Regions from separate parts of the Arthrobacter sp. KNU40 genome, predicted to be linked through region 1. Evidence: riboswitches for the same ligand, from Rfam matches in the RefSeq annotation. Region 1 holds a riboswitch; the other holds the start of a gene.
What was found. Region 1 has a riboswitch for thiamine pyrophosphate ahead of thiO (glycine oxidase ThiO). Riboswitches for the same ligand answer to the same signal wherever they lie in the genome.
Positions count from the first base shown of each region.

Region 2: it holds a riboswitch for thiamine pyrophosphate, as region 1 does, so the genes downstream of both, ACSKT0_RS22155 (ECF transporter S component) here and thiO (glycine oxidase ThiO) in region 1, are expected to answer to the same signal.

Region 1 covers NZ_CP195850.1:3,784,912-3,789,613, reverse strand. The annotation lists gene ACSKT0_RS17565 (DEAD/DEAH box helicase) at 1-793, opposite strand, end outside; gene ACSKT0_RS17560 (RNB domain-containing ribonuclease) at 1,082-2,596, opposite strand; gene thiE (thiamine phosphate synthase) at 2,634-3,323, opposite strand; TPP riboswitch at 3,350-3,469, shown strand; gene thiO (glycine oxidase ThiO) at 3,461-4,702, shown strand, end outside.
Region 2 covers NZ_CP195850.1:4,759,791-4,764,492, forward strand. The annotation lists gene ACSKT0_RS22150 (ABC transporter ATP-binding protein) at 1-917, opposite strand, end outside; gene ACSKT0_RS22155 (ECF transporter S component) at 917-1,546, opposite strand; TPP riboswitch at 1,621-1,757, opposite strand; gene ACSKT0_RS22160 (NUDIX hydrolase) at 1,960-2,706, shown strand; gene ACSKT0_RS22165 (DUF4235 domain-containing protein) at 2,758-3,018, shown strand; gene mnhG (monovalent cation/H(+) antiporter subunit G) at 3,015-3,485, opposite strand; gene ACSKT0_RS22175 (monovalent cation/H+ antiporter complex subunit F) at 3,475-3,753, opposite strand; gene ACSKT0_RS22180 (Na+/H+ antiporter subunit E) at 3,750-4,316, opposite strand; gene ACSKT0_RS22185 (Na+/H+ antiporter subunit D) at 4,313-4,702, opposite strand, start outside.

The DNA.
Region 1 (4,702 bases):
TGAGCTGGCGGATGTCGCGCTTGGTCAGGCCTTCGTCGTCCGGGTCGGCGGCACGGATGTGCGTGGGCTGCGTCATGTAGCGGCGCGCCATGGCGATGACCGGGCCAGGCATGGTGGCCGAGAAGAGCAGGGTCTGGCGGACGGCGGGTGTGCCGGCAATCAGGGTCTCGACGTCCGGAAGGAAGCCGAGGTCAAGCATCTCGTCTGCTTCGTCGAGAATCACCATGCGAACGTTCTTGAGGTTCAGGTGCTTCTGCTTGTAGAGGTCGATCAGACGGCCGGGAGTGCCGACAACAACCTCGACGCCCTTTTGCAGGGCTTCGATCTGGGGCTCATATGCGCGGCCGCCATAGATGGTGGCGATGCGGGCGTTGCGCTTCCGGGACGCCGTCTGGAGATCGTTGGCCACCTGAACGGCGAGTTCGCGAGTAGGAACAATCACGAGGGCCTGGGGTGCACCCGGGACAGCGAGCTTGTCGTGCCCGGCGTCGTCCGGTCCGACGACCCGCTGCAGTGCCGGAATGCCGAATCCGAGAGTCTTTCCAGTACCGGTCTTAGCCTGGCCGATGATGTCGTGACCGCCTAGGGCGACCGGGAGCGTCATGGACTGGATGGGGAACGGGTGGGTGATTCCGGCGTCGGCGAGGGACTCAACGATGTCGGCGCGGACGTTGTAGTCGGCGAAGGTCTTTTCTGCGATCTCGTGGGGTGTTTCGTCCGAGGAAATGGTTTCCTCGGGTTCGATTGTTTCGGTTCCGTCGGTCAGAACTTCATGGGTGTGCAATTCACTCACAGTGGAGTTTTCCTTATTCATTTGGGCTGCGCTGCGTGCTCAACGGTTGTGGCAGGGCCGTTCCGGAGCACGGATGGGCGCAAGCAAATCCAGTGGAAGCCGATCGCGGGCTATCTAAATACTGGCACTGGGGACCAGTTGGTGTATCTCAAGATCGCGTAGGGGCGGGCTTGTTGATGTCAAAAAATTAACTGAATCAACGACCGGGCATCCATTACTACTCACTCAGTCTAACGTCTGGGCGCGATAATCCCCGGATCCCGGTCCCGGGCCTGCGAACGGAGTGCGCTACGGGATCAGTTCGAAGGTGATTTGGCGGGTTGCAATGTCCGCGTCCAGCAGTTTCACACGGACCTTAGTGCCCGACTCCATTTCGCCGTCGCAACGAGCGGTGACTGCCGGCTCGGCGATCTGGACGATGCCGTAGGGGCCGTGCGGGGCTCCGTTCCCATTGCCATTACCGTTGTTGCCATTGGCGCTGTTCCCGTTACCGTTTCCGTTGTTCTTGGCGGGCTTCGATCCGGAAATCACTACGGCGTCGAATTCCTGTCCGATGTGGTTCACCAGGAGCGCTGCCTCCACCGTGTCCAAGGCCAGGCGTTCCATTTTGGCGGCAAGCTGGTCGGAAGACGCCATGATCACCGGCAGGGTCGGCAAAGCATTCCGGGCCCATGCAGGGATCTCTGTTCCATTACTCAGAGCTTCGCAGATGACCAGCACAAAACGATCGACAAGCCGGCGCAACGGCGCGGTGGTGTGGGCATAGGGTGCCCCGATGGCTGACTGCATGACGCTGCCCGGTACCTCGCCGTCGAAGGGTGTGTAGCCGGCACCACGGAAAAGCAGCCCTGCTGAATGGAGGATGGCCAGTTGCCGGGGGTCCTTGGCATCGAGGGTCCGCAGGTACGCTCCATAGCTCGTCCCCTCGGTCCAGGGCTTGCCGAGCGCCCCCGTTTGCCGTTTGAAATGGAGCAGCGAGCGCTCATCGGGGGCCGGCATGGTGCGCAAAATCCCCACTTTGCCATCGAGCATCAGCTGGGCGGCGGCCATCCCGGTCATGAGCGAAATCTGGGCGTTCCAGTCCTCAACCGGCAGCGAGGGGGCTGCGACGATCCTGTACCCCCCGCCGTCGGGCAGTTGGACGATTTCCTGTTCAGGCATGTTCAGGCTTGCGCCGCCGCGGCGGCGTTCGAGTTCCACCCGCTTGAGCCCGACCTCCTTGAGCAGCTGCAGGATGGGATCAGCCCTTCCGGAATCGATCTCCGCCTGCACACCCTTGTAGCTGAGTTTGGCGCGGCTGCGTACGCTTGCCCGACGCACGGAGACGGTGCGGAACTCTGCCTCGGCATCGAGTTCGAAGTCCCACACGAACGCGCCGCACGTCTGGCCGGCCAACAGGCTTCCGGCATGCTCGCTGATGATCTCGGGGTGCAGCGGTATGCGGCCGTCCGGGGCATAGTACGTTTGCCCGCGGTGGCGGGTCTCGGCGTCGAGCGCTCCTCCCGGGGGTACAAAGGAGGGCACATCGGAGATGGCGTAGAAAACCCTGTAACCATCGCCGGACCTGTCTATAAAGAGGGCCTGGTCGAGATCCGTGGAAGAAGCCGGGTCGATCGTGATGAATGGAACATCCGTGAAGTCCTGCGCCGGCAGGGCGTGTCCGGAAACCGCGGCTTCAGCGTCGCGCAGCGCTTCAGCGGGATAACCTGCGGGCAGCTCGAGTTCAGTCCGCAGCGCCGCCAGCGCTTCCGCAAGCTGGTTCGACGTTTCGCTGACATTCGGGGCTATCCGCTGGTGTGACACGAAAGTCAGGGTAACTCCAAAATCTCGCGGCGTCTCGCTAGGCCGCCGCTGCGTCCAGGGCAGCCAGGAGCGCCTGGGCAGCTGCCGTCGGATCCTGCGCTTCGGTGATTGCCCGCACCACCACGATGCGGCTGGCGCCGGCCCTAACTACCTCTTCCACGTTGCCGAGATCGATCCCGCCGATCGCAAACCAGGGGAGCACGACGCCCCCGACGGTCTCTTCGTCTGCCTGCTTCACCGCGTTGGCAGCGTACTTCACCAGATCGAGCCCGACGGCGGAGCGTCCCGGCTTCGTGGGGGTGGCCCACACCGGCCCGACGCAGAAGTAGTCCAGGCCGCTGCGGCCAGGCGACGCGGCGATGGCGGCGTCAATCTGTTCCGGCGTGTGCGTGGAGAGGCCGATGATGGTGGGGTCGTGGAGCAATTTCCGGGCAGAGCGCAGCGGAATGTCCTTTTGGCCGATATGGAACACCGGCGCGCCGGAGAGGGATGCTACGTCCGCGCGGTCGTTGACTGCCCAGAGACGGCCGTGACGATGGGCCACGGATTGCAGGATCTCCAGGAGTTCGAGTTCTTCCGCCGCTTCAATCGTCTTGTCGCGCAGCTGGATGATGTCCACGCCGCCTTCGAATGCGGCATCGACAAACTGCTCAAAATCACCCTGTGGTTTGCGGGCGTCGGTGCAGAGGTACAGGCGGGCGGTGGTGTGGACATCGTGCTGGGTCATGGAAACAGAGTAGTTCCTCTAAACTGGGCAGGTACCGCGGGAGCCGCGGCGGCAGTCACAATCGCCGCGCGGCTGAGAGGGCTTCAGCGCCGACCGCTTGACCTGATCCGGCTAATACCGGCGTAGGGAAGGACTCCATGGACGAAGTGAACAGCCAGCACGAACCCCTGCGCGCGGATGTCGCGGTGATCGGGGGCGGTGTCATTGGCCTCGGCATCGCGTGGGAAGCCCGCAGATCCGGCCGTTCGGTTGCCCTCATCGATCCCGCACCAGCCAGCGGCGCTACGTTCGCGGCGGCGGGAATGCTGGCGCCGGTCAGCGAATTGCACTACCAGGAAGAGGACCTCCTGGAGCTAATGCTCGAATCGTCGGTATTGTGGCCGGACTTCGAACGCAATGTGACCGGCTCGAGCATCGGCCGCAGCACGGGTTACCGTACGACGCCGACCCTCGCCGTCGGCGCGGACGCTGCGGACCGCCGGGCGCTCGCCGATCTCCGGGATGTCCAGCTGGCCAATGGCCTGGTGGTGGAATCCGTGCGGTTGCGCGAGGCGCGGGAGCGTGAGCCGCTGCTGAGCCCGCAGATTTCCTGCGCCTTCGACATCCCGGGCGACCACCAAGTGGATCCACGCCGGCTTTCGGCCGCGATTCTGGGCGCGCTGGCAGACCACCAGCCCGGCGATTCCAGCTGGATTCCGGGGGCCGATGACGGTTTTGCGATCCACGACACTGCGGCGGGCCTCCTGTGGGAGGACGGGCGCGTCGTCGGGGCCGTGCTCGGCTCAGGAATCGAAGTGCTCGCCACGGAAACAGTGGTAGCCAACGGACTGGATGCCGCCCGCTTGAACGGCCTGCCGGAGGGATTGTCACTCCCGCTGCGTCCGGTCTATGGCGACATACTGCGGTTGCGCGTCCCGGAGCACCTGCAACCCCTGGTCACCGCCACGGTCCGGGGAATGGTGCGCGGAGTGCCCGTCTATATCGTGCCCCGCGACGACGGGACGGTGGTGATCGGCGCGACGCAACGTGAAGACGGCTTGTCGGCGTCCGGGGGATCGGCCAACCCGGTGTCAGCCGGTGGTGTGTACCAATTGCTCCGCGACGCCCAGGTACTTGTCCCGGCTGTGGCCGAACTGGAACTTCTGGAAGCAACTGCCCGAGCGCGCCCGGGCACTCCGGACAATGCACCGCTGCTGGGCCGCGTGGAAGGTCGCGAAAGAACCGTGCCCGGCCTCATCGTGGCCAGCGGCTTCTTCCGCCACGGCGTACTCCTCACTCCGGCAGCGGCGAAGATCTGCGTCGGGCTCATGGACGGCACCGCGGATCCCCGGTGGAACAAATTCCGCCCGGACCGCTTCTCCCACCAGCTTTCAGCGGCA
Region 2 (4,702 bases), 970 kb from region 1:
GCGAGCTCCTGCGTGGCGAGCAGCAGCTCCCCAGCGTTCCGGGGGCCGGCCCCCGAGCCATAGCCTGTTCCTGAACGTGGCCGGGTGGCCGGCACGTACCCGGGCACCCACACGCCCGCAGCAATGAGCATGTCCCTTGCTTGAGCCAGAACCGTGTCCGGATCGCCGTCCAGAAGCACCGCAGGCGTCGACCCTCCCGCGGACGAGGAGCTGCCCGGCTGGAGCACCACGATCCGGTCCACGAGGTCTTTCCAAACCGAGACCCGGTGCTCCACCACCACCAACGTGGCGCCGGTCTTGTCCAGGCAGCGGGCGACGGCATCGCGGACCTCCAGTACGCCAGCGGGGTCCAGGTTGGCGGTCGGCTCGTCCAGGAGGATCAAGCCGGGCCGCATCGCCAGGATGCCGGCGAGCGCAAGGCGCTGCTTCTGCCCGCCCGAGAGGGCCGAGGTCGGGTGGTCGAGCGCAAAGTTGCCGCTCGCACTATTCCGCAGCCCGACGTCGTCGAGCGCTTCATGGACCCGCGTCCAGATCTCTTCCCGCGGCACGCAAAGGTTCTCGGCGCCGAACGCGACGTCGTCGCCCAACCGGGAAAGCACCACCTGGGTTTCGGGGTCCTGTTGCATGAGTCCGGCACGGCCCCGCTGGGCCTTCGGCGAAACGCCGTCCACCAGCAACGAGCCGGTCTCGTCGGCGTCGTCACCTTCCTCGCCCAATACGCCCGCCAAGGCGTGCAGGAGCGTCGACTTGCCCGCGCCCGAGGGGCCGAGCAGGAGCACACGCTCGCCTGGGCGGATGTCCAGGTCGAGGGCGTGGATGGCCTGCGTGGTGCGGCCAGCGTGCCGCCAGCCCCAGCCTTGCGCGGAAATGGCGGCGGGTCGCACAGTAGCAGGGGTGCCGGAATCAGGACTGGGCATCAGGAAAAGACGGGCTCCGAGGCGGCCTTGCGGGACGCGAACGCGCTCAGGACACCGGTCTTGGCCAGGCCGCGGGTCGCGATCCAGGACAGGGCTCCGGCAATGACGGCACCGGAGATCGTGCAGAACACGATGTACGCGAGCTTGTCGACGGGTTCGTAGGCGATGTTCCAGCCCCACGGCAGGAAGGAGTCGTTCAAACCACAGAACAGGCCCGCGCCGGCACCGGCCAGCAGGGACACCGGCAGGTTGAACTTCTTGTACATGAAGGCCAGGAAGATGAGTTCCGCGCCGAGACCCTGGAGCAGGCCCGAGATCAGGACCGTGGTGCCGTACTGCGAACCCATGATGAGCTCACTGGTGGCGGCCACCGTCTCGCAGAAAATTGCCGCACCGGGCTTGCGGACGATGAGCATGCCCAGCACTGCCGGAATCATCCAGCCACCGGCGATCAGGCCGCTCAGCGGCGGGTAGCCGGCAGACATAGGCGTAGCAACCAGAGCCATCTGGTCCCATGCCCAGAAGATCACGCCACCGGCGATCGAGATCAGTGCCGCCACGACGATGTCCACGACGCGCCAGTTGTAACCAGGCTTGGTGAGGCCCGGCCTTGCAGAAATACCAGTCATTTTGTCCTCCTGAGGAACAGGAGGGGAAAGTGTTTCCGGTTGCCTGCGAGCGGCTTCCGCCGCGCCGGTCCGGACACTATGAGAACTCGACTCCCTTGCGCCGGTACTAGCCGGATCAGGTTCGAGGGTCTGCGGCTGTCCGCACTCTCAGCGCCCGTCATCCGTACCGCATTGCTGCGAGCCCGACGGCGGCGCTCCCCTGTCGTTATCAATCCACCCTTTTGGGCGTGGTTCAGTTTACACCTTGGCGGGGTTGCGGGCGCTGTGCTGGCCTACGCGGAACGGTCACACGACGGATTCTGCTGGATCACTCGCCGGCCGGACGCGGGCAGGGCCCGGAATGGCGCGGGCGGGCGCAGAAGCTGGGAGAATGATCCAGCAGAATGTGACGCAACGCGGGCAAAGGAGCGGTCTTGGCAGGCATTGACGAAGCGAACAGCACCACGGTGGCCGAACCTAGGCTCGCCGCGAGCGTGATCCTGGTCCGCGAGGCCCCCGTTCACACGGTTCAGTCAGACCCGGAGGTTCCGGCGGATGCCGGGCGCGGCCTGGAGGTGTTCGTGCAGCACCGCGTGACCACGATGGATTTCGCCGCGGGCATGGTCGTCTTCCCCGGGGGACGAGTGGACCAGGCGGACAGCTCCGGCTGGGACTTCGAGGACGACGTCGTCGAGCGGCACACCGCCGCATGGCACCGGAGCAGCATCGCCGTCGAGCCCGCTTCGGCCCGGTTCAACGCCGGCCGGGTGCTGGCGGCCGCACAGCGCGAGGTGTTCGAAGAGGCCGGGCTGAAGCTCGACGCCGCCACCCTCCGCCCGTGGGCCAACTGGGTCACCCCCGCAGACCAGCCCAAGCGCTTCGACACATACTTCTACCTTGCCTGCCCGCTTTCCGGTGCCGAACCAAGGCACCAAACCACGGAAGCGTCATCGTCCTTGTGGATGCCGGTCCGCGGGATCCTGGATGCCGAAGCCGCCGGAACCCTTAAGCTCATGCCGCCCACGTTGGCGCTGCTGGATGAGCTCCTCGCTCTCGGCACGGTGGAAGCGATACTGGCCGAGGACCGTGACATCGTGCCCGTCCGTCCAAAGCCTGGAGCTTTGGAGGAGTTCTTCCGGCTGAGGCGCCAATCCCCAACCGTTGCTCCGGAACTGCCCTGAAGTGGGGTTAGGCTGGGGACGGTCCTGTTTCCTCCCGCAAGGAGTCCCGGAATGAACCTCCTCATCAAGCTGCTCGGCACTGGCGTCAGCATCGGCGCAGGCTTTGTCGGCACCAAGATCGTCAATGCGTTGTGGGAAAAGTCGACCGGCAAGAAGCCTCCCAAGGGTCACGACGACATGGAGGCAAGCCTGCGCTCGGCGCTGACCTTTGCGCTGATTTCGGCGACCGTCAGCGCAGTCATCCAGGTTTTCGCAAGCCGCAGTACACAGCGCGCCATCTCGCGTTTCTCGAAGACGCAGGACATCGTCTAGGCTGACGGCCCGCCGTCCCGGCCGTTCGCCGCTGGGCTCCCGCCGTTCCCGGTGTGGGGCATTGCCGGTCCCGTTTCCTGAGCTTTCTCCGCTGCCCGTTGACCGGCAGCCCGCAGCACCACGGCCTCAAGTTCGTCTATGCTCAGCAACTCGCGGTGGAGGTGCTTGGTCCGGTAGCCTGCGCGGCCCACCATGTGTGCGGATACGGGCACGGTCAGCAGCTGGAAGATCCAGGCCACCGCCAGGATCGGCCACACCCACCATTCGCGCATCTGCAGCCCGATGGCCGCCAAGACGAGGAACAGCCCCAACACTTGCGGCTTGGTGGCCGCGTGCATGCGGCTCATGAGGTCCGGGAACCGCAACAGGCCGATTGCCGCGCCCAATGACATCAGCGCACCAACAATCAGCAGCACTGCGGTGACCGCATCGATCACTGCGTCAACTCCGGTGGCATTAGGAGTCATTGACCTGTCCCCTTCGGTCGGCCACGAAGCGGGCCACCGTCACCGAGCCAACGAACCCGATCAGCGTCAGCGCGACGAGCAGCACGAGGTTGTTGAGGTGCCTGTTGACGGCCATGTCGATGGCCAGCGCGGCGCCCAGTATGGCGAGCAGGACGTCCGAGGCAAGCACCCGGTCCAGCAGGGACGGCCCGACGGCGATCCGGTAGATCGCGCCTGCCGCCGCGAGGCTGAGAATCACCGCCGTGACGATCAGCACGATGTCTTTCATGAGCCAACTCCCCTCGTCGCAGGCCAGCCTTCGGCCTGGAGTGCGTCCATTTCCGCTCGGGTACCCATGATCCGGATCAGCGAGGCCTCCGTGTCCTGGACTTCCTTGCGCAGCTTGGCGGTGTCCACATCGTTGCGGACATTGAGCCCGTGGATATAGAGCGTGGACGTTGAGCGATCCACCTCCACCACCAAGGAACCCGGAATCAGCGAAATCACGTGGCCTGTGGCGGTCATTATGAGGTCGGAATGGCTACGCAGGGGAACCGCGACCACGGCATTGGTTACCGAAGGCCCCCGGAATACCGCGAGGTACATGACTTGGAAGCTCGCGGCCACCACTTTGGCAAGGAACACCCCGGCGAAAGGAATGGCGCGCAGCACATTGAATCGCCCGCTGAGCTCCACAGGAGGCAAGTAGAAGACCCTGGCTACCACCACTGCGATCAGCGCACCGAACACCAAGTTGCCCGGGCTGAAGTCCCGCCAAAGCGCACCCCAGACGACCACTAGCCAGACCAGTAGGGGCAACTCGGTGCGGAACGAAATCCGCTTGCGGCTCACTTGCCACCTCCCGGCACCGGCGCAGCGATCTCCGGAACCTTCGCATTCCCGCCGAGCACGGAATGGATGTACGCAGTACGGTCCAGCATCTGTTCCGCGGAGTTTCCGGCCAATTGGAACAGTGGACCGGCGAAGACGGTCAGCGCCACGCCAAAGACCACCAGCGCGGCAGTTGGCCCCACCATGGTCCGCGGAAGCAGGCCGACTGCTGCCGTGTCCTTGAGGGCGGCGGCCGGGTATTCCGCGTCCTCGGGCTTCCGCCAGAATGCGCGGTTCCAGACCCGGGCAATTGCCAGCAAGGTCAAGAGGCTCGTGACCACGCCGCCCACCACCAAGGTAATGGCCAGGGGTGTCCCGAGGGCGATGCCTGCCTGGAGGAGCCCGAG